3 regions of the Hominiventricola aquisgranensis genome follow, and region 1 is predicted to be linked to each of the others. Evidence: riboswitches for the same ligand, from Rfam matches in the RefSeq annotation. Region 1 holds a riboswitch; each other region holds the start of a gene.
The links. Region 1 has a riboswitch for glycine ahead of WMO62_RS01405 (saccharopine dehydrogenase family protein). Riboswitches for the same ligand answer to the same signal wherever they lie in the genome.

Region 1 (7,771 bases):
AATCAAATTTTTCAATATTTTAACCGACATGATAATACCCGATTTTCCGGAACCATTCACTCCATAAATACCCTTAATATTGTAATTCTGTACATCTAAATCTTTCTCTATGGTTTTTTTGTAAAAAGATAACGTAACCAACGTATCTATATTTTTAATTCCTTTTACTGAATAACTGACTAAATACGCATTTTCCATCATCAATTACCTCCTGATATTCATAGTATAGCACTTGTTCGAAGAAATATAAATACATTTTGTATATTTTTATTTGCTATTTAATTTCCCATCTGCATCAATAGCATGATATAATTATCTGAAATTACGAATTTAATATCCGAACAGGAGGAAAAACATGGACCAGAAAAAGCTTACATTTATACAACAAAATGCTCCCTGCTATCTTTATGACAGGCAACAAATCATAGAACGGTGCCAGTTTCTTCAGTCAGTCATGCCTGATGAATTATTCTTGTACTCCATAAAAACCAACCCATTTGCACCTCTGGTCGCATCTATTGCTGCACAGGGATTTGGAGCTGATGCAGCATCTGCAAATGAAGTATTGCTGGCAGTACAGACTGGAATTGCTCACGAATCGATTTTCTATTCTACACCGGGAAAAAACATTGATGACATTGAAAAAAGCCTGGGAAAAGTGTACCATAATTGCAGACAGTTTTTCTGAATTGCAGCTTCTGGAAACATATGCAGCATCAAAAAATGCACACATTTCTATCGGTGTGCGTGTGAATCCGAATTTTTCTATGGATGGTACACCAGCAGTTCCAAGCAAATTCGGAATTGATGAAAATCAGCTCATGTCTTCTGTTCTAAATTTTCCTCATCTCAGAATTGCAGGAATTCATGTTCATCTTCGTTCACAGATTCTTGATGCAGATTTACTGTGTACATATTATCAAAATTGTTATGCACTAGCAGAACGTATCAGCCAAATGCAAGGAATAGATCTTTCATTTATTAATTTCGGCAGCGGAATCGGAACTGTCTATGATATTTCAACTGAAAAACCTCTTATTTTCGAAAAACTCGGACAGACCATGAAGGAACTGCATGAACGAAATCTAAAAAGTCTGAACGCAAAATTTATTCTCGAAACCGGTCGTTTTGTAGTATGCAATGCAGGATCATATTATACAAAAGTAGTAGACCGAAAAATATCCTGCGGAAAAACATTTATTGTAGTTCAAAATGCCATGAATGGATTTTTACGTCCCGCTATTGCCGAATTGCTGCGGCAAAACCTTGGTGATTTTTCATCCAGTGGTCAGGAGCCATTATATACATCCGCTACACAATGTACATTTCGTATTTTGAAAAAGAAAGGAAATCCCGAACAGGCAGCACTTTTTTACAGTGCTGCCTGACTTTTCTTACTTTTCTTTTACTGGCAGTTCCATCACATGCCATTCATATCCAGTCTCATCCATCAACTTCAGATAAGGTTCCGGATCAAAATATTCCGGTGAGAAGACTCCGGCTTCTTTCCAGATTTCTCTGCCGATCAGTTCAATTGCCAGTGCTGCGCCAAATCCGGTCTGAGCCACTACTGCCTGAGAACCCCAACGTGCCATTGATGCCTGATTATCAAAATTCTGATACAGGAAATACTCTTTTCTTGCGCCGTCTTTTTCTCCGATACAATGTACGCCCACCAGCATCTCACCAATCATTTCCGTTCCGATGTCTTTCGGCTGCGGTGCACAGGCTGCTACCACATCTCTCGGAACCACCTTCACATTGCCCACCTGCACCGGCTTCAGACTGCGAAGGCCCAGATGATCGATCACCTTCAGTGCTGTGATCAGATTGTCATCAAGGCTGATCTTGAACGTTGCCTTTTTAAGTCCATACTGCTTCAGAAAACGGGCAAATGTCACAACTTCCTCATGCTCTACTTTAACCAGTGTATTTTCACCGACTCCATCCGGCATCAGAAATGTCTCCTGGCCGGCAAAGGCTTTTTCTACAATAAGTCCGCCCTTTTCCTGATCATACTCCACATTGGGATTCATCACTTCATCCAGAACCGTCCATACATTGAATCCAAACTGGATCGCATCCGGGTCTGCTCCTGGCACAGAAAGATTTCCACCATCTTTCACATGTGCTTCTGTCATCCTGTCAAACAGATGGGTTGCCGCATACTTTGCAAAGACATTGACCACACCCGGATCGATACCAAGACAGATCACTGCCATCTGTCCCTTTTTCTTCCACTGTTCATGCCGATCAAAATTATATTTTGTCATAGGTTCCGTGTAGCTGTTCTCAATTCCAAGGCCATATGCTGGTTCCTCCATAGGAACAGACCAGGTTCCCATATTGGCATAATTAGCTCCGGCTTCATAGGCAGCATCAAAAATATAGTTACTGGCAAATGGCGGTGCCGCATCCATCACAAAGTCAATCTTATGATCCTGGATCAGGTCCTTCATCTGTTCCTTGTCTGTTGCATTGATCTGCGCATAAGAAAAGCGCTCATCTGCCAGAAGATCCACTACCTCCTGCGCTCTGGAAGCATCATAGTCCCCCACCAGCACATAAGACAGCCATTCTCCCTTTGGATCGCGCCATTTTAAAATCTTCAACATACTTTCACCGACTGCTCCGGCTCCAACCAACATCATTCTCATTGTTTATTCTATCCTCCATTTGTCTTATTGCATCTCCATATATGATGCACTTTGTTTTAAAACAAACAAAAACAGAGCGCACAGATGCCTTATTGTACATCTGTTGCCCTCTGTCCTTTTGCCAGTTGGTTATAGCCACGTAGGCGATGGAATGATTCCATTCTCTCCAGAGTTCCGTGAGATTACCTTCCTTTTGCCTGTCAGTTTCTTCCTGAAAAAGATGCCTTTCCAGGTTTTGCTTCTTCGGCCCCGGTGAATTCACCGATGTCTAGAGTAATCGTTAGCCGGTCATATATACATATATCATATCATGTCATCCGGCATTCTGTAAAGAGGAATTCCTAAAACAAATCATTCAAAACGTCTGCCCAAAATCCACAGCAGCATCACACTATATTATTACTTACATGCATAAATATGCAAAATATGCCGCATAACACAGCAACATTACAATTCCGCAAGATCTTCGAAGTTCCTTATGTCTGAACGTGCCAACCCACAGTAATATACCGCTGAACACGGCCACTCCGGAATCAATCAGGAATTTGGGTTCAAATGGAACCGTACAGATAAGTGCTGTTGTTCCGATGACAAATAAAATATTGAAGATATTACTTCCCACAATATTTCCAATGGCAATCCCTACATTACCTTTCTTCGCCGCCATCACAGAAGTCACCAGCTCTGGAAGAGATGTACCAAATGCAACGATGGTCAGACCGATAAATCGCTCACTCATTCCAAAATATCTAGCAATTTCAGATGCCCCGCTCACTGCAAGATCACTGCCCTTCACAACCATAAATCCGCCGATCACCATAAAAAGGATGCATTTCCATACAGGAATATTTCTTGCTTCCTCTTCTTCCTGCCCTGTCCCTTTTTTCGCCATAATAAATAGATACACCAGAAACAGAATAAATAGAATCCAGAAAATCACGCCCTCCGAAAATGGAATGGATGCGGCTGTCTTCCCAAATATCATCATTACAACTGTAATGGCTGTCATAAAAGGAATCTCATAATATAACGTTGATTTCTGAATCGCAACATTGGTGATCACTGCTGTGATTCCAAGAATCAAAAATACATTCAGAATGTTGCTCCCAATTACATTTCCAATGGTAATTCCTGCATTACCATTCAAAGCTGCCGTAATACTGACAGCTGCTTCCGGCATACTGGTTCCCATGGCAACAATCGTGAGACCCACGATCAACTGTGGAATACCAAGCTTCCTTGCAATACTGGCTGCACCTTCCACAAACCAGTCCGCCCCCTTTACCAGCAGGACAAATCCTAATAATAAAATCATAATCTGTAATATCATTTCAATGCTCCTCATCTATACAATTCACTTAATTCAATCAATATGCGATTTTCTTCTTTTTCACAAGTAAATCCCCCTCTTGAAAAAAAACCATATTTATAACATTTCAGACCAGTTTGTTCTACCTGCCGAATTTCATTTTGAACAATACTCTCTGTGACAGGATCTTTTCTGAATTTTGCTTCATAGAAAATATACCCCCTGTCATCTTGTGTTACAATATCAAATTCCCCGTTCTTCTTTTCAGCAGGATCATCATAATAATATTTTCCTATCTTTTCAAAGATCTCATCCATCAGACCTTTTCGATTTTTTCTGATCAGATACTGTTTGCAGATCCGTTCAAAACTTTTCGGCACATATTTCGTTTCAAAATCATCTGAAATATATCTGTCATAGAAAACATCAGGGTCCATAATATTCAGTCTCGACATATTTCTAAAAATATATTTATAATAAAATAAAGACAGATTATCCGAAATAAAATATCCTGATTTTTTCTTGTTGTTTTCATCGTTAATAGGGGCTTCTTTTGCAACAACATCCATACGCATCAGTTTATCAAGAATGTCAATCAATGCCGGTCCACTTGAAACATTCGACTGATCCAAAATATCCTTATATCGGGAAAATCCTTTTGCGAGTGCTTCAAAAACTTCATTCGCATTTGTAATTTTCGAAATTTCTGAATTCAGATACATAGATACTTCATTCTCCAGACGTGCACCCGGAGAAGCGATCAAATCTATGATGTTGTCCCGCACACTTTTTCCAGAATTGATCAATCGGTTATAATACGGGATCCCCCCAAACACACTGAATAATCTTACCTTATCTTCATCTGAAAATTCAGAATAAAACAATGCCGATTCATAGTAATCCATCGGTTTCAGATTAAGTGTAAGATCAATTCTTCCATACAACGGATTCTGTTTTTCCAGAAGCGCCTTCATCGTATCCACATAAGATCCACAGACAATCAGCTTCATATTCGAAGTATCTTTATAGTGATCTATAACTGATTGTAAAATGCTGTCAAGTCCCTTTGAGTTCTCACGCAAATAAGGATATTCATCAAGAACAAGGATCAACTGTTCTTTTTCCGCTTTTTGGAACAGAAACTGCAACAAAACTTCCATATTTTCAAATGCAGGTTTGGGGAATTCAAACAGTTCACTGATAAGTTCTGCCAGACTGTCTACATTATTCTGTTCTGTCGTTTGCTTACACTCATAATAAATACTTTTTATCTCTGTTTCTTTTAGCACCTGCTTAATAAGCTCACTTTTTCCAATCCGTCGTCTTCCATAAATCAGTGAAATCATCTGTCCATCTGTCTGAAACATAGTACACAGTTTTTTTCTTTCGATTTCTCTTCCATAAAACATACGCAGAATCCTCCATGTACTTAGTATAATAAAGATATACATAAATGTCAATTTTTATTCGGTTTCAACCGAGTCAATAACAACCGAATAAAATACTTTATTCTTCTTCCAGTACACATCCTTCCGGTGCATATGTTTCAAACAGCCAGTCTTCCAGGGCATTTAAATTATCATCGGAATGTTCAATTTCCCGTGCATACCAGCAAGATATCTGTTCCACATCCTGCATAGAAAGCTGTTTACCATTTTCCAGCCACCGCGTGATCAGGAACTCCTGGATCCAACGAACCGAAAATAATGCCAGCTCCATCTTGGAACAGACCATATCGTCATAGACGGCTCCACAAAAATATGTATAGACAAAGAACATCAGAAGCTGCTCACCCAGATTTTCCCATTCTTCTTTATGGTCACTCAGTGCTCCGTACATTCGATGAAATTCTTCACAGATCTGCCGATAATTTTCTTCGTTTCCCTGATAAAGCCATCTGTCAGCGTCACCAAGCACCTTATCCCATGTCGGACGCAAACGTTCCAGTCTGCGAAGCACCTGAAGTTCTTCTTTTTGCTTCTCCCACTGATGAAAGGATGCAGCATCCACGCCTTTTTCAGAAAGACATTTTGTCACAAATTCCTGCAGAGTTTTCTCTTTCTGATGGCGCAGGCAATCCCGTAGAAGCTCGTCAATATCAAACTCCTGTCCCTCTTCCATACAGATCTGATAGCTCTGTGCCAGTTGTTCTGACACTGCCATCCGAAGAGTCAATGGAATCTTTCTGTCCTGTATAACAGAAAAGAGAACATCTCTGGTATCCTCCAACTGGGAAAACATCATGAAATCAAACTCTTCAAAATCATCCTCTTCCTCTGTCTCCTCTTCCAGAAACCGAACCGGATCTTTGCAGGATAGCATGATCCTTGCAGCTTCCGGACAGGAAAGAGACAATGATAGCTCCCGGAGCCCCTCATATTCTTCCGTATGTCTTGGATACATGCGACATGTATCACAGAGTGCATCCGGCCCCAGTTCCTTGTAGAGCTCACATAGATTCTTATCATTTAGAAATGCACAGCGGCTGTTGTTTTGATAAAAGCACTCCTCTTCCCAGTCGATAGAATTCCGCAGACGTTTTCCAAACTCTCCCGGTTCTTTTCCGTATCGATCCAGTGAATCCTCATCGATCATAATCTGCCATCCGGCACAACAAGTGTCCGGACAATCAGCTGCCGTACAGACAAATTTATCATAATAGTGTGGTTTTAAATATCGCATTTTTCCTTCTCTTTTCTCTAACTAGTACTGATTTGGATTACCGTTTTAACATATTGACAAATGTCCGAGATCGCATTTTCAATTTTTAATACGAACTCGGACATTTTGTCAGTACATTTCTGATTCACTTTTTATCTGGCTTCTGCGACTCTACTTCTGGCGGCTTATATGGATAAATCTCTTCATAAGCCTCACGCTGTGCATCATTTACCGGTGCTCCAGGTATGAGACCAGTACAGTCGTGCACCGAGGCTGCATTTGCTAGATAATCATAGTCATCAATGAGCTGCTGGTTTGTCTTTTTCTTTTCCTTCATGACTGCCTCCTGCTGATGTAGCTGCTTTTACATCCTTTGCAGTGTAGTCTGTCCAGATTTTCAGAAACTATTTTACTTCCACAAGCTCAATCTTGAAATTCAACTCTTTTCCTGCCATCTCATGGTTAGCGTCAAAGGTGATCATGGTCTCATCCTTCTCTGTTACTTTCACCGGAAACTGCTGACCATACTGGTTGCTCAGGTATATCTGCTGACCAATCTGAAGATCTTCTGATCCAGGAAGCTGAGCAATCTCAACCTTGATGATAGCTTCCGGATTCGGCATTCCATATGCTTCTTCCGGCATCAGATGAATCTCTTTTACCTCTCCCACTTCCATATCAGCTACTGCTGCGTCAAATCCTTTGATCATCTGACCTGCTCCGCAGACAAACTCCAACGGTTCCCCGCGGTCATAAGATGAATCAAACTGTGTTCCATCATTAAAAGTTCCTCTGTAATGTGTACGGCAGGTTTTTCCTACGTTACGTCCTGTCATGGTATCCATGCTGTGATCCTCCATCTGTTTGAAATATCTTCTACAGTATACCGATATTTTAAGTTTTTCACAAGGATAAACTCAGTTAAATTCTCCTGGTGTCAGATAACGTTCCGGACTCAATGCATATCCATTCTGATATTTGACAGTCATATACTGGATCGTATCTCCATCTTTCAGTTCCACATAGCAGACGCCATCTTCAAATTTGTCAGTAATGTCCATCTTCTGATTTTTGTAGTAAATCCATACACTGCCGTCTTCCTCATACTCCACTTCCGGACTGTTGATCTCTTCCATCAGTTCCT
Region 2 (7,771 bases), on a different contig from region 1:
TCTGCTTTGGTAAGTTTCCTGTCTTTTGTCTCTGCACTGGCTGCCAGCGCCGCCAATGCTGTCTTAAATTTTGTCTGTTGATCCATTTTCTATCCTCTTTTCTACTTTTCTACGAATTTTGTTCCTTTTTCTGGTTTAATGATACAATAAACACGGTGGATAATACAAATACAAATCCAATCAGGTCAATCATCTGAAACTCTACTTTCAACCACAGCACAGAGATCACCGTTGCTGCCACAGGCTCTACACACGCAAGCATGCTCGCATTGGTTGCTCCTACCATCTGCACACCTGTCAGGTAGCAGTAAAATGCCAAGATCGTTCCCAGCAAAATGATGACTGCCAGTGCCAGAATGGTCTCCCCATCCACAACAGGATGGATCTTCCATGGCTGCCGCAGCGCTGTCAATGCCAGACCGCCGATAAACATACCCCATCCGATGGTCAGAAGTGTCGTATATTTTTTCATCAAATATGCAGGCTGCAACGTGTAAACAACCAGTGCTACCGCCGCCACCATTCCCCAGAACAATGCCTGTGGCAGAATTGCCAGTTCTGACGGATTTCCATGGGTTGCCAGAATAAATGTTCCGAACATAGAGCAGAACAATGCAACCACCTCATATATTTTCGGTCTTCTGCGGTTCCGAATACACAGATACACAAGGATCATGGCCGGTCCTGTGTACTGCAGCACCGTGGCTGTTCCTGCGTTGGAATACTGGATCGTTGTGAAATACCCGTATTGACAAAGCATCATGCCAATAAGCGCAAAGATCAGAATGTCCCGCCGCCCCCGCGCTTCTCTCCACATGGCAAATACATTTTCTCTGTCTTTGATGAATAACAGAAGCAGAATCAATGCTCCGGCTCCGGTCAGTCGGATCGGTACCAGCCAGTCCGATGTCACTTCTTTATATTGAAACAAAAACTGGCCACAGCTTCCGCACAATCCCCAGAATACAGCACCTGTCAAAGTCATAATAATCCCCAATGCCTGTCTGTTCTTTTCCGTATTCATCTCTTCTGCCTCCTGAATGGGTCTGTAACATAAATCTCTGCCCATCATACCTTATCTATGAAAAAAAATCCAGTCCCTGACTTCCTTTTATAATTTTCAGAATTTTTTTATGTTTTTCTAAAAACAATTATTTTTTCATTGACGTTTTCAGTATCTTATGCTAGCATAAGGTTAATTTAAGACATCGAATGACGAAACCGGGAGAGACACAAGAATGTGCGCCGAAGGGGATGAAGAACTCTCAGGCAAAAGGACCTGTTTCCGACGAATCTCTGGAAAGCAGCAACGAAGTTGCACCGAAGAAGCAACCGATTACAACAGTTCGGGTAATCTTTCAGGTTAAGATGACAGAGCGCAGAACAAATTTACGTTTGTTCTGCGCTTTTTTGTTATCAAAAATCTCTTCATCCATCATTTTGATGTCAGAAAAGGAGGAATGCACCTATGGAAAAAACAACACCGCTCTATGCCACCCATCAGGCACACGGAGGCAAGATCGTTCCCTTTGCAGGTTATCTTCTGCCAGTCCAGTACCAGACTGGTGTGATTGCTGAACATATGGCAGTCCGTGAAGCCTGCGGTCTCTTTGATGTATCCCATATGGGAGAAATTCTTTGTGAAGGTCCTGGCGCGCTGAAGCTGCTCAATCATCTGCTGACCAATGATTTCACTAACATGTATGACGGTCAGGCCAGATACAGTCTCATGTGCTATGAAGACGGAGGCTGTGTGGATGATCTGATCGTTTACAAAGTACGGGATGAACATTATTTCATTGTCGTAAATGCAGCCAACAAGGATAAGGATTTTGCATGGATGAAAGCACATGAGCAGGATGTAGAGGGAGCCGTTCTCACAGACATTTCCGATTCCGTTGCTCAGATTGCTGTGCAAGGGCCAAAAGCCCACGAGATATTGGCAAAGCTTCTGCCGGAAGAGGATTTTCCGGTGAAATACTATAGCGCCTGCTTCGACCGAACCATCGGCGGCATGCGCTGCGTAGTCTCCAAGACTGGTTACACCGGATCGGCCGGATATGAACTTTATCTTGCTGCAGAAGATGCCGCTTCCATGTGGGAACTTCTGCTGAAGACAGGCAAAGAAGAAGGGCTGATCTGCTGTGGACTGGGTGCCCGCGATACGCTCCGACTGGAAGCTGGTATGCCTCTGTATGGTCATGAGATGAACGAGACTGTCACCCCTCTGGAGACCGGACTTGGCTTCTGCGTAAAGTTTTCCAAAGAAGAATTTATCGGAAAAGAAGCTCTGGAAAAAAGTGAACCAGTCAAAACCCGCGTAGGACTGAAAGTCACCGGCCGGGGTATTGTCAGGGAACATATGCCAGTATTCTCCGGTGATACACAGGTCGGAATGACTACCTCTGGCACGCATGCTCCCTACCTTGGCTATCCGATCGCCATGGCTCTTGTAGACAAAGCATATGCTGAGATTGGAACAAAACTGACTGCCGATGTCCGCGGCCGCAAAGTAGAGATGGAAGTAGCCGCTCTTCCGTTCTATTCCAAAACCAAATAATCATTTTAATAAAATCATAGGAGGATCTATTATGAACTGTCCAGAAACATTACGTTATTCCAAATCACATGAATGGGTAAAAATGGAGGAAGGAATCGCTGTGATCGGTCTTACCGACTACGCACAGAGTGAGCTTGGTGATCTGGTATTTGTCAATCTGCCGGAGGTAGATGATACTGTTACCGCTGGAGAAGCACTGGGCGATGTTGAATCTGTCAAAGCTGTATCCGATATTTTCTGCCCGGTATCCGGAACGGTCTGCGAAGTCAATGAAGAACTTCTGGATCATCCGGAGCTGATCAACGAAGCTCCATATGATGCATGGCTCATTAAAGTAAAAGAAATCACCGATGAAGAAGAGCTTCTCGATGCTGCTGCATATGAAGCTCACTGTCAGGCAGAAAGCGAAGGCTAATCTGCCAGAATCTATCTACAGGAGGTAACTGACATGGGTTCTTACATACCAAGTACCAGAGAAGAACGTCTCTCGATGCTGGAATCCATCGGCATACATTCTTTTGATGAACTGTATGCCGATATTCCAGAAAAGCTTCGCTTCAAAGACGGTCTCTCTTTGCCATCCGGACTTTCCGAACTGGAAGTATCCCGGAAGATGGAAGAGATTGCTGAAAAAAATACACAATTTACTCATATTTTCAGAGGGGCCGGATCCTATCATCACTATATTCCGGCCATTGTAAAACAAGTCACTTCAAAAGAAGAATTTATTACTGCATACACTCCCTATCAGGCAGAGATCAGCCAGGGACTGCTGCAGTCGATCTTCGAATATCAGACTATGATCTGTGAACTGACCGGCATGGATGTATCCAATGCCTCTGTCTATGACGGTGCAACTGCTGCTGCGGAGGCTGCTGCCATGTGCCGTGACCGGAAACGGGGAACCATCTGTGTCAGTGCTTCCGTGGACCCGAAGATCCTCTCTGTGATCCGCACCTACTGCTTTGGTTCCGGTGCACCTCTTGTGGTCCTTCCGGAAAAAGAAGGTCTCACAGATCTGGAAAGCTGGAATTCTATGGATACCTCTTCCATTGCCTGCCTGATTATTCAGACTCCGAACTATTACGGACTTGTGGAAGACGGAGCTGCTATCACAGATGCGGTACACGCTTCCGGTGCCAAACTGATCGCAAGCTGCAATCCCATCGCACTTGGTCTTCTGGAAACTCCAGGAGAATTCGGAGCTGATATCGCAGTTGGAGAAGGTCAGCCGCTGGGACTTCCTATGGGATTCGGTGGACCTTATCTTGGCTTTATGGCTTCCACCAAAGACATGATGAGAAAGCTTCCGGGCAGAATCGTGGGGCAGACTACTGATGTGGACGGCAAACGTGCCTATGTCCTGACTCTTCAGGCCAGAGAGCAGCATATCCGTCGTGAAAAAGCAAGCTCCAATATCTGTTCCAACGAAGCACTCTGTGCCATGACTGCAGCAGTCTATCTATCCGCTATGGGAAGTGCCGGACTTGAAAAAGTGGCTTCTTCCTGTATGGCAAATGCCCGCTATCTGCTGGAAGGACTGACTGCCCTTGGATTTACCAGAAAATATACAGGCGAGTTCTTCCATGAATTTGTGACGATCTGCCCCTGTGATGCAGCTGTCCTCTCCGAAAAGCTGGCTGCTCACGGATATTTATCAGGCCTTGTGACCGGGCAGAAAGAGATGCTCTGGTGCACCACGGAGATGAATACACGATCTGAAATAGATGGTCTTCTTGCTGTGATAAAGGAGGTGCTCGCATGAAACTGATATTTGAAATGGGGGCACCCGGACGAGGCTGCGACCTGATCCCTCCCTGTACAACCCCTGAGATAACTCCAAAAGTACCGCTGCGTAAAAAAGCGCTGCATCTTCCAGAGGTATCTGAGACAGAGCTTAGCCGCCACTATACCGATCTGGCAAAACAGACTCATGGCGTCAATGATGGATTTTATCCCTTAGGCTCCTGTACCATGAAATACAATCCAAAGATCAATGATGCTGCTTCTCTTCTCCCTGGATTTACCAATATCCATCCTCTGCAGGATGAAAAAAATGTTCAGGGATGCCTGGAAGTTCTTTCTTCTATTGAAGAGGCATTATGCGAGATTACCGGAATGCAGGCATGTACCCTGCAGCCAGCAGCTGGTGCTCATGGTGAGTTTACCGGTCTTCTTCTGATCAAGGCATGGCATACCAGCCGCGGTGACAGTAAACGAACCAAGATCATCGTCCCGGATTCTGCACATGGTACTAACCCGGCAAGTGCAGCCATGGCAGGCTTTGATGTGATCAATATCGCTTCTGATGAGCATGGCTGTGTAGATCTGGAAGCTTTAAAAGCTGCTGTTGGTGATGATACTGCCGGACTGATGCTCACCAACCCCAACACCGTGGGATTGTTTGACCCAAATATTGCAGAGATTACACAGATTGTCCATGAAGCCGGCGGCTTATGCTATTACGACGGTGCCAATTTGAATGCTGTTATGGGTGTGGCACGTCCTGGCGATATGGGCTTTGATGTGATGCATCTGAATCTGCATAAGACATTTTCCACTCCGCATGGCGGCGGTGGCCCAGGAAGTGGACCGGTTGCCTGCAAGGATTTTCTGGCACAGTTTCTGCCAGGCCTTCGCATCGGCAAACAGACAGATGGCACTTTCACTGAAGAGACTGCTGCTCACACCATCGGAAATGTCCGCAGCTTTTCTTCCAATTTCCTTGTTGTTGTCCGTGCCTTCTGCTATATTCTGACACTTGGCAGAGAAGGTATCCCGGAAGCATCCACAACCGCTGTGCTGAATGCCAACTACATGATGCACAAGCTCTCCGGCCACTACAAGATGGCATATGACCACACCTGCATGCATGAATTTGTCATGACACTGGAACAGGAAAAGCATGCGCGCAATGTCTCTGCTCTTGATATTGCAAAAGCATTGCTGGATCATGGCATCCATCCGCCTACCATGTATTTCCCGCTGATTGTCCATGAAGCGTTAATGATCGAACCTACTGAGACTGAGAGCCGGGAGACTCTGGACGAGGCTGTACAGATTTTCCTTGATGTTCTGGCTGAGGCTGAAGCACATCCGGAAAAAATGCATGAGTATCCATTGGAAACACCTGTCCGCAGACTGGATGAAGTGGGTGCTGCGCGAAAACCTGTCGTGCGTTATCTGTACGACGAAGAATAACACCCGCAGGAGGAATCTACTATGATACATACACTGACTACCTATGAAAGTACCACCACCGATCCCTATGAAAATCTTGCCGTGGAAGAATATCTTACCTTCCATGTAAAACCGGGAGAATGCATCTTGTATTTATGGCAGAATACACACACCGTTGTGATCGGGCGGAATCAGAATTGCTGGAAAGAGTGTCGTGTATCAGAACTGGAAGCAGACGGCGGCCATCTGGTCCGCCGCCTCTCCGGCGGTGGAGCTGTCTACCATGACCAGGGCAATCTGAATTTTACCTTCTGTATGAGAAAAGAGGATGTAAATGTAAGCCGCCAGCTTCAGGTGATCATAGAAGCTGTGGGTTCTTTTGGACTGACCGCAGAGAAGACCGGACGAAACGATGTAGCGATCAACGGGCAGAAATTTTCCGGAAATGCGTTCTTTGACTCTGACGGATACTATTATCATCATGGAACACTGCTCCTCCATGTGGATACTGCGTCCATGTCCCGGTTTTTGAATCCCTCCAAAGCGAAATTACAATCCAAAGGTGTGGATTCCGTCCGTTCCAGAGTGGTAAATCTGTCTTCTCTTTGTCCTGACATTACAGTAGATACCATGAAACATGCTATGTTTGCCGCATTTTCCAAAGTATATGGATTGCCTGCAACGCCTCTGTGTACGGAACATCTGAATCTTGATACGATTCAGAAAGGCAGAGAACGATTTGCATCTGATCATTGGAAATATGGACAGAAGATACCATTTACCAATCGACTGGAACAGCGGTTTTCATGGGGTGAAGTCAATCTTGATCTTCATGTAAATGAAGGACAGATCACCGAAGCTCTGCTTTCTTCCGATTCAATGGAAGCAGACTGGTTTTCTGATATTGGTACAGAATTCCAGGGTCTCCCCTATCGTACCGATATTCTCTGCAAAGCATTGGACCGCTCACTGGAACAGCATCTGGTCCCGGCGGATATCCGTGCTGATCTGTGCCAGATGGTACAGGAACAAATCTAACGAAAAGGAGAACACTCATCCATGGCAGAACTGACAACAACTATCTATGACCTGACTGTTATCGGTGCTGGTCCCGGCGGATATGAAGCAGCTCTGGAAGCGGCAAAGCTTGGACTTCGCACCGCTTTGATTGAAAAGGATTCTCTGGGAGGAACCTGCCTGAACCGGGGATGCATCCCCACCAAAACATTACTCCATTCTGCCAAGCTCTATGAAGAAGTCCGCGATGCTGCACAGTTTGGCATCTCTATAGACCATGTACAAGCTGATCTGAGCGGCATTCAAGAGCATAAACAGGCAACTATCACGACTCTGCAAAAGGGAATCGCTGCTCTTCTGAAAGCGGCAAAAGTTACGATTTATCAGGGACTTGGAACCGTTATTGATACAGGTGTTTCCCATGCCGAGGCAATCAAAGAAGTACAGATCACTTCTGACGACGCGGATCCTGACACCATCAAGACCAGACAGATCCTGCTGGCATCCGGCAGTGTTCCCTCTATCCCACCGATTCCCGGACATGATCTTCCAGGCATTATGACCAGTGATGAACTGCTCTCCTGGGATAAGGAACCATTTTCTTCTCTGCTGATCATCGGCGGAGGTGTGATTGGTGTGGAATTTGCCGGAATCTGGCAGACACTGGGAACAAAAGTCACGATTCTGGAAGCCCTTCCTTCCCTGATCGCAAACATGGATAAAGAGCTGGGACAGAGCCTGAAGCTCTCCCTGAAGAAAAAAGGTGCCGATATCCACACAGGTGCCAAAGTACAGTCTCTGGAATCCACCGAAGATGGCATCTTATGCACCTACACGGAAAAAGATACAGTCTGCACCTGCACAGCTCAGGCTGTTCTGATCGCTACCGGTCGAAAACCTTATACAGCCGGTCTATTTGCTGATGGCCTTGCTCCTTCCATGGAACGAGGACGGATCCTGACTGATGAACATTTTCAGACCAGCATTTCCGGCATCTATGCCATCGGCGATGTA
Region 3 (7,771 bases), on a different contig from region 1:
GTTATATTCGTTCAGATCTTCTGACACTGGTGAAGAAAGGGGATGCATCTGCAGAACCAGCAGGTACGACCAATACTACCAATACCAATACGACACCTTCGGCAAATTCAGGAAATATTCAGACAGATGATATTCTGACGGTAACAGCTACAGCAGTCAGAGTCAGAGAAGATCCGTCTGACAGTTCCAAGATTATCACAAATCTGTTACAGGGAGACAAAGTAAAGTTCAAGAAAACAAGAATCGGTTCAGATGGAAAGCAATGGACGAAAGTATCTGTCACTATTAATGATGTAAGATATCATGGATACATCCGTTCAGATTATCTGGCATTCTACCAGAAGGCCGGAGATGCAGCAGCAAGTACGGTCAATGAAGACACCAGATATGTGAGTGCCAGTGCAGTCAGAGTCAGAGAATCCGCATCTGATAAGTCTACGATTGTGGCAAATCTTCTGCAGGGAGATGCAATAGATTACCGTGGAACAAGAACAGGTGACGATGGAAAACAGTGGACAAAGGTATCTTTTACAATTAATGGAGCCAGATATCATGGATACATTCGATCTGACTACCTGTCCAAGACAAAATAGAATTACATAATTAACATAAAAAGAACCTGGCAGAAATCCTGTCAGGTTCTTAATCTTTTTAATAGTAATTGAAATACTTACAGCTTTAAGTTAGCCAGCAAAGATCCAAGATTCGTAGAAATATTCTCGGACTTCGGCATGGTGTAGTGCTCGTCTTCAGCCGGTTCATCCTCTTTTACAAGAAGAGCTTTCATGCTCAGAGACAGCTTGCCATCTTTGATAGCAATGACTTTGACCTGTACATCCTGTCCAACTTTCAGTACTTTCTCCGGTGATGTGACACGTTTATCAGAAATCTGAGATACGTGTACCAGACCAGACAGACCATTTGCCAGACGAATAAATGCACCGTAATCTTTCAGATTCTCTACTTTTCCGTCCAGTACATCGCCGACTTTGATCTGGTCGAATGCTTCCTTTTCTTTCTGCTTTGCTTCTGCACGCGCTTCATCGCGAAGAATCTCTCTTGCAGAGAGAACCAGACGTTTTTTCTCAGGATCAACAGTGATCACGCGGACACGGATCTTTTTGTTGAGCCACTCGTTCAGATCGTCTACATGATCCAGAGACAGACGGGATGCAGGAATGAATCCGCGAACACCATCTACATAAGCGATCACGCCGGCATTTACAACACCGCCAATTTTTACATTCAGAACTTCTTTGTCATCCATGTACTGCTGCAGGGTTGCCCATACAGGATCCAGTTCCTCAGAATCCTGAGCACCGGATTCTTCAGCAGCTTTGTAGGATGCTTCCAGCTCCTCTTTGAAATCGTCCATTGTCAGTTTTTCTTCCATGGTTATAATCTCCTTAACGATAAAATATAAAATCCCTATTCATCTATTATAGATAGAAAAGCCAGTAAAATCAATGCTATTTTGCTTTTTTACTGATTCCTACAACCACTCCGCTTAATGCAAGAAGTGCTAGTGCATTAGGAATAACCATCAATCCGTTAAAGAAATCTGCTAAAGACCATACCAGGTCAACCTTCAGAGTAGAACCGATGATGATAAATACAACCACCAGCATGGAGTAGATCTTTGTACCCTTCTGACCAAACAGATGCTTCACATTGATGGCTCCGAAGAAGTGCCAGCCAAGGATAGTAGAGAAGGCAAAGAAGAACAGGCAGACAGCGATGAAAATGTCGCCAAAGCTTCCCAGTACAGAGGAAAATGCATACTGAGTCAGGGCTGTTCCACTCTTTCCGCTTGCCATGGCACCGGTGGTCAGGATAGAGAATACAGTCAGGTTCAGAATGATAAAAGTATCAATGAATACGCTGATCATGGCAGCCAGACCCTGGTCATGTGGGGAAGCAGCTGTTGCTCTTGCATGTGCATGAGGGGTAGAACCCATACCAGCTTCGTTGGAGAAGAGTCCTCTGGCAACACCGTAACGGATCGCTTCTCTTACAGTAATACCAGCAGCACCGCCGAGTACGGCATTTGGCTTAAATGCACCAACGATGATCTGCATAAATGCAGTCGGAATAGAATTGATATTCAACAAAATAACGACCAGGCTTCCAATAATATAGATACCAGCCATGATCGGAACGATCTTCTCAACAACAGCAGCCAGTCTTGTAGTACCGCCTACGAAGATGAAGCCTGTCAGCACTGCCAGAACAAGACCGATGGCAATCGCCGGGATATTGATATTTCTTGCTGCAAATACTTCTGCAAATGCAGCTCCGATGGAATTGGACTGTACCATATTTCCCATGAATCCAAGTGCGAGGATAATGAAGATAGAGAAGAGTACGCCAAGCACTTTTCCAAAAGTTCCTTTGAATGCAGCATGGATATAGTAGACCGGACCTCCAGTCACTTCCCCATGTTCTACAGTTTTGTATTCCTGAGCCAGGGTTGCCTCAGCATAGATAGTTGCCATTCCGAAAAAAGCACTGAGCCACATCCAGAAGATGGCACCAGGACCGCCTCCTACTAAAGCAGTGGCAGCACCAGCCAGATTACCGGTACCGACCTGGGCTGCGATAGCAGTGGCAACAGACTGGAATGGAGTCATCTCACCGTTATTGCCTTTTTCGCCGTTGAGGTTCAGATTACCGAATACATGTTTTAATCCTTCCGGGAATTTGCGAATCTGAATGAATTTTAAACGAATTGTGTAGTAGATACCGGTTCCGCAAAGAAGTACGATCAGTATCACGTTCCAGAGTACGCTGTTGGCCGAATCGACCAGAGTTAATAAGTTTTCCATTTTCTTCCTCCTTGTAATTACCTTACATGCCCATTTTGGGCAATAAAATAAGAGCTGATATTCATATCAGCCCTCCAAAGAGTAGAACATTTGCATATGTATGCCCTGTCCTTTTGCCTGAGAGATAGGCGGAAACTATGTCATTCCGCTGTACACCTTCGGCGCTCGTTTTACGAGACTCTCCAGAGTAGTTATCAGGTGTCCGCCGGATAACTAAGCGAAATATAACATAGATTCCAGAAAAATACAAATAAGTATTTCTAATGGGTACTTATTCAGAAGAACGGCCTTCACCAGTCTGCCAGGTCTCCGATGGACTTGTATTCCAGGTAATGGTAGTACCGTCAGTGGTGGCAGTGATCGTACCTTGTTCATCCGTCCGGAAGACAGAGACTCCTGCTGCACGGAGCTTATTCATGGTCTCTGCATGGGGATGACCATATTTATTTCCCTCTGCACAGCTGATGACTGCCCAGGTAGGATCTACAGCGGATAAAAAGTCATCGCTGGTGGAAGAACTACTTCCGTGATGACCGAGCTTTAACACGTCTGCAGACAGTGGCAGACCAGAAGAGAGCATATCCTCTTCGGCCTCTTCCTCAGCGTCACCCGTCATCAGAAATGTAGTGTTACCGTAAGTCAGGCGGATCACAATGGAGTTGTTGTTATTGTCTTTGTATTCCTTAGACGGTGACAGAACTGTGAAAGAAGCATTTCCAAACGTGTAGGTGTCTCCGGGAACAGGATGCTCCACCGGAATCTGTTTGTCATCGATCACGCGGATCACATCCTCGTAAGTTTTCGTATCAGAGCTGTGATCCGGCATAAGTACCCTATCACAGTCGAATTTGTAGAGGACTACATCGGCGCCTCCGATATGGTCTGCGTCCGGATGAGTCAGTATTGCATAGTCCAGTTCAGAGATTCCAAGATATTCCAGATAAGACTGAACCAGGGTTCCTTTGTCATTGTCACCGGCATCAATGATCATAGCGTGATCATCCTGTGTGAGGACCATACAGTCACCCTGACCGATGTCTACAAAATGAACGGTCAGATCACCTGCATTTGCAGACAGATCGGTCTGTGCGTCCTGATAGACGCCCTGTGCAGACTGAGATGCAGTGTCACTGATGGGAGTGATCCCATCATTTCCAAAGGTATAACCGGCAGCACCGAGAAGCAGAACTGTGACGGCACACAATAGCTTCAGGGTGGCGGGGTATTTTTTCTTTTTACGTCGTTTACTCATAGCTGTCTCTCCTTTTTGATGGTTGCTGATTTCCGGGAAAGCAGAAATATATTCTCGGAACAAAACACCAAATATTGTATCATAAGAGTTGACTAAATGAAAGATGTGGTGGAAATTCATTTTGCAAAGAAAATCAAAATGTGGTAAAATTCAGGTACAAAAAGAAGGAGGGGATGCTATGAGTAAACGTATTATTACTATCAGCCGTGAGTTTGGAAGCGGTGGAAGAACAATAGGAAAAATGGTAGCAGACCAGCTGGGAATTGCCTTCTATGATAAAGAGCTGATCGAGAAGATCGCAGAGGAGACAGGATTCTCAAAGAAATTTATCGAAGAGTATGGAGAGCATGCACCGGGAACCAATGTATTTTCCTATTCGTTCCTTGGAAGAGATGCTATGGGGGTATCCATGCAGGATAAGATCTGGATGATGCAGAGAAAGCTGATCCTGGATCTGGCAGAAAAGGAGCCCTGCGTGATCGTGGGACGCTGTGCAGACTTTATTCTTCGTGACAGAACCGACTGTCTCAACGTATTTATTCATGCAGCCACAGACAAAAAGGTGGAGCGTATCGTGAAGCTTTACGGGGAGACGGCTGACAAGCCGGAGAAGCGGCTGATGGACAAGGATAAGAAGCGTCGGGTAAATTATCGGTATTACACGGATCGGGAATGGGGCGCATCTCAGAACTATCATCTGTGCCTGGACAGTGGAGAATTTGGAATTGAAAAATGTGCACAGATCATTGTAGATCTTGCAAAATAGGAATAAAAATGGAGTCGGATGAATGTATCATCCGGCTCCGTTTTTATGGATAGAGATTCAAAAATTTGTATTCTATAATTCAAATACCAGATCCCGGAACGCATCGCCACGTTCTTCAAAATTCTTGAAGATACCGTAGCTGGCAGCGGCGGGAGAGAGGATGCAGGCGCTTCCCCGTGGGGTGACTTTCTTCGCAAGCTCCACGGCATCGCTTAAATGTTCTACAAGATGTAGCCGGTCAGGATCATGGAAAGCAGGGTAACTGTTCTTGATCTCCTCATAGATCCGTTTTCCGGTGGCTTCCATCAGGATAATATGAGGAACCGAATCCACGGACAGATATTCAATCAGTTCTCTGTAGTCGATTCCGCGGTCCATGCCTCCGATCAGGATCGATCCTGGGGACGGGATACTCTTCAATGCCTGGATCGCTGTGTCGCAGATGGTGGAGATGGAGTCATCATAGTAACGGACGCCATCTAAGGAACCGATCAGGCGAAGGCGGTGAGGCAGCGGTTCATAGCTGATTAAAGCTTTTGTAAATGATTCATCATCCACGCCAAGTTCATGGCATACGCCATAATCAAAGGCGATATCCAGATGATTGTGATGTCCCAGCAGACGGATCTCAGATGCAGGAATTCGATAATCACCGCTTTCAAAACGGATTCGTGTTCCGGTCAGGGTCACATCACAGGAAGCGAACCGGTCTGACACGGTGAGAATGTGGGAAAGGCAGGTTCCCTTTGCTGGAAGTACATCCAGTCCGCAGAAGAGCAGGTCCTGTTCCTTCTGATGAAGGTAGATCTGCTGCTTGGCATGGACGTATTTTTCCATGGTTCCGTAGTGATCCAGATGCTCCTCATGGATATTCAAAAGGATCGCAATGTGCGGAGACACATGGATATATTCCAGTTGATGGCAGGACAGTTCACATACAATACGGGAAGCAGGTGTGATCTGTTCCAGAATATCAAAAAACGGAATACCGATATTACCGGCAAGGACCGTGTCCATACCGCTTTCCTGCAAAATATGATAAAGCAGGGTAGAGGTGGTACTCTTTCCTTTGGTACCGGTAATCCCGATGATCTGTTCCCGGTAAGCTTCAAAGAACACTTCGGTCTGGGAAGTGATCAGACAGGTGTATTCATCAGCAGCTTTTGGAAGTACGACTCCCGGACTTTTGAAGACCACATCATAATTCTCTAAAGAGTCCATATAATGTGCACCTGCAAGAAGCTTGATTTCTTCTGAGGAGACAGATTTCTTTTCGCCGGACAAAGTGGTGATTTCCATAGCGGCGGGAAGAGTCAGTGCTTCATTTCCATCGGCGATCGTAATGCTCGCGGCATCGCCCACTTCCAATATGCGGTTCAGGGTGGAACGGCCTTCCCGGCCAAATCCCAGGATCAATATGTTTTTCGCTTTAATCAGTTCGTGTAAACGGCTTAACAAGGCAGAACACCTCCATAGCACTCATCTGTCAGGATCTTTAAAAATTCTTCTGGGAGCAGGTGTTCGCCATCGTAATAGCGGTCATAATCATGACGGTGAGCAAAATTCGCTTCATAAAGCGGAAGCTCTTTGTAGCGTTTCAGAAGAAGCGGCAGCGGTTCACCAGCGGCTTCCATCTGTTCAATAGTAAGACAGATCGCTGCATTTACTTCATGGCGGCTTCCCACGCATTCAAAAGGCTTCTCGCTCTGAAGGCCGGTCAGTTTGTCAAAGCAGTCTTCCATAGAAGCGTCTTCCAGCATATCCGTACCGAAGATCTCTGTGAGTCTCTTGTGACTTAAGAACGGGGACAGGATCAGGAACACGAACAGGCATTTCGGGCAGTGTCCGCACCAGATATCCTGCTTGCTTCCCGCATTGCAGCTGCGGAAAATATTATGATAAGCAGTTGCGCCTGCGAAATATTTTGCAATCTGAAATTCAGACAGCGGGCGAAGCATACTGAAATAATAGACACCGCTTTCCAGCCAGTCCTGTTCATAAGTGTGGAAATCCTGTTCAAATTCAAAGCTCTTGGAGTACTGATGGTTGACCGTACTTCCAGCAACGGTACTTTCATTGGCACTGGACTCGTTGGAGAGCGCCACGTATTTAAGGCCGTACATTCTTGCAGTGATTACAGAAGAAAAGGCAACCAGCGCAGAGAAGGGCGTGTGACCATTTAAGAAGCCCTGTTTGTTAAGCTCCAGCATATTTTTATCAAGTGTACGCTTCACATGGATGCTGTGATCCTCGGAAAGTCCGGAGACTTTGACTGTGGACAGGGTAGCACCTCTTGGATTGATAATATAAGTATAGAGAGGATGTCTGCTCTTTTTCAGCATTTCGATGGTGCAGGCAGAGTCTTTTCCCCCACCCACCGGAATCAGACAACCGCAGTCAGAAGCAGCCGGATCTGTCACATTTTTTTCCGCCTTCGCAGTGAAGACATTGGCAATCTTCTGGATATCAGCAGACGGCTCGCAGACCAGTTCCATAAAGGTGTCATGATCTGCTTCAATGCCGTTGGTATAGAAGAATTCACCCAGTCCCTGATAATAAAGCTTTTTCCACCAGGAAATCTGAGCATCATTGATGATACCGGCTTTCACCACCACTTTCGGCGGGCAGGCGATCTTCCAGTAGCTGACAAGCTCCACCATTCCCAGAGAGAAGATTGTGCGGAGCAGAGTCGGATCTTCTGACCAGCAAGTACAATCTTCTGCTTTTTTCGGGAAGCACCAGGTAGGTGCGAAAGAAGACAGTCCCGGAATCTCAAAATGATAAGTTACCGCAAGATCGGAGGCTGTCTCATGAACTTCATAATGCGTATAGTAGAATACCGGATAATCCTTCCGGCAGGATGTATAAGTTTTTTCCATAAAAATAGACCCCTTTTGTGTCATTGTTTCCGGAGTCTATTTTACCACA

Region 2: another riboswitch for glycine. It lies ahead of gcvT (glycine cleavage system aminomethyltransferase GcvT); the one in region 1 lies ahead of WMO62_RS01405 (saccharopine dehydrogenase family protein).
Region 3: another riboswitch for glycine. It lies ahead of WMO62_RS04700 (alanine/glycine:cation symporter family protein); the one in region 1 lies ahead of WMO62_RS01405 (saccharopine dehydrogenase family protein).

The regions. Positions count from the first base shown of each region.
Region 1 is NZ_JBBMFC010000002.1:76,542-84,312, reverse strand. Features, by position in the region: gene WMO62_RS01420 (AAA family ATPase) at 1-201, opposite strand, end outside; gene WMO62_RS01415 (type III PLP-dependent enzyme domain-containing protein) at 356-688, shown strand; gene WMO62_RS01410 (hypothetical protein) at 633-1,388, shown strand; gene WMO62_RS01405 (saccharopine dehydrogenase family protein) at 1,395-2,657, opposite strand; glycine riboswitch at 2,758-2,837, opposite strand; gene WMO62_RS01400 (calcium/sodium antiporter) at 3,061-3,987, opposite strand; gene WMO62_RS01395 (ATP-binding protein) at 3,999-5,375, opposite strand; gene fliB (flagellin lysine-N-methylase) at 5,473-6,648, opposite strand; gene WMO62_RS01385 (hypothetical protein) at 6,773-6,964, opposite strand; partial or broken gene WMO62_RS01380 (FKBP-type peptidyl-prolyl cis-trans isomerase) at 7,032-7,463, opposite strand; gene WMO62_RS01375 (hypothetical protein) at 7,545-7,771, opposite strand, start outside.
Region 2 is NZ_JBBMFC010000027.1:26,209-33,979, forward strand. Features, by position in the region: gene WMO62_RS13225 (sigma-70 domain-containing protein) at 1-86, opposite strand, end outside; gene WMO62_RS13230 (DMT family transporter) at 110-1,024, opposite strand; glycine riboswitch at 1,213-1,291, shown strand; gene gcvT (glycine cleavage system aminomethyltransferase GcvT) at 1,469-2,560, shown strand; gene gcvH (glycine cleavage system protein GcvH) at 2,592-2,975, shown strand; gene gcvPA (aminomethyl-transferring glycine dehydrogenase subunit GcvPA) at 3,009-4,325, shown strand; gene gcvPB (aminomethyl-transferring glycine dehydrogenase subunit GcvPB) at 4,322-5,761, shown strand; gene lplA (lipoate--protein ligase) at 5,783-6,778, shown strand; gene lpdA (dihydrolipoyl dehydrogenase) at 6,800-7,771, shown strand, end outside.
Region 3 is NZ_JBBMFC010000006.1:51,162-58,932, forward strand. Features, by position in the region: gene WMO62_RS04690 (SH3 domain-containing protein) at 1-593, shown strand, start outside; gene WMO62_RS04695 (S1 RNA-binding domain-containing protein) at 671-1,393, opposite strand; gene WMO62_RS04700 (alanine/glycine:cation symporter family protein) at 1,470-2,825, opposite strand; glycine riboswitch at 2,921-3,021, opposite strand; gene WMO62_RS04705 (ComEC/Rec2 family competence protein) at 3,097-4,077, opposite strand; gene WMO62_RS04710 (cytidylate kinase-like family protein) at 4,256-4,843, shown strand; gene murD (UDP-N-acetylmuramoyl-L-alanine--D-glutamate ligase) at 4,916-6,301, opposite strand; gene WMO62_RS04720 (MurL-like N-terminal domain-containing) at 6,295-7,722, opposite strand.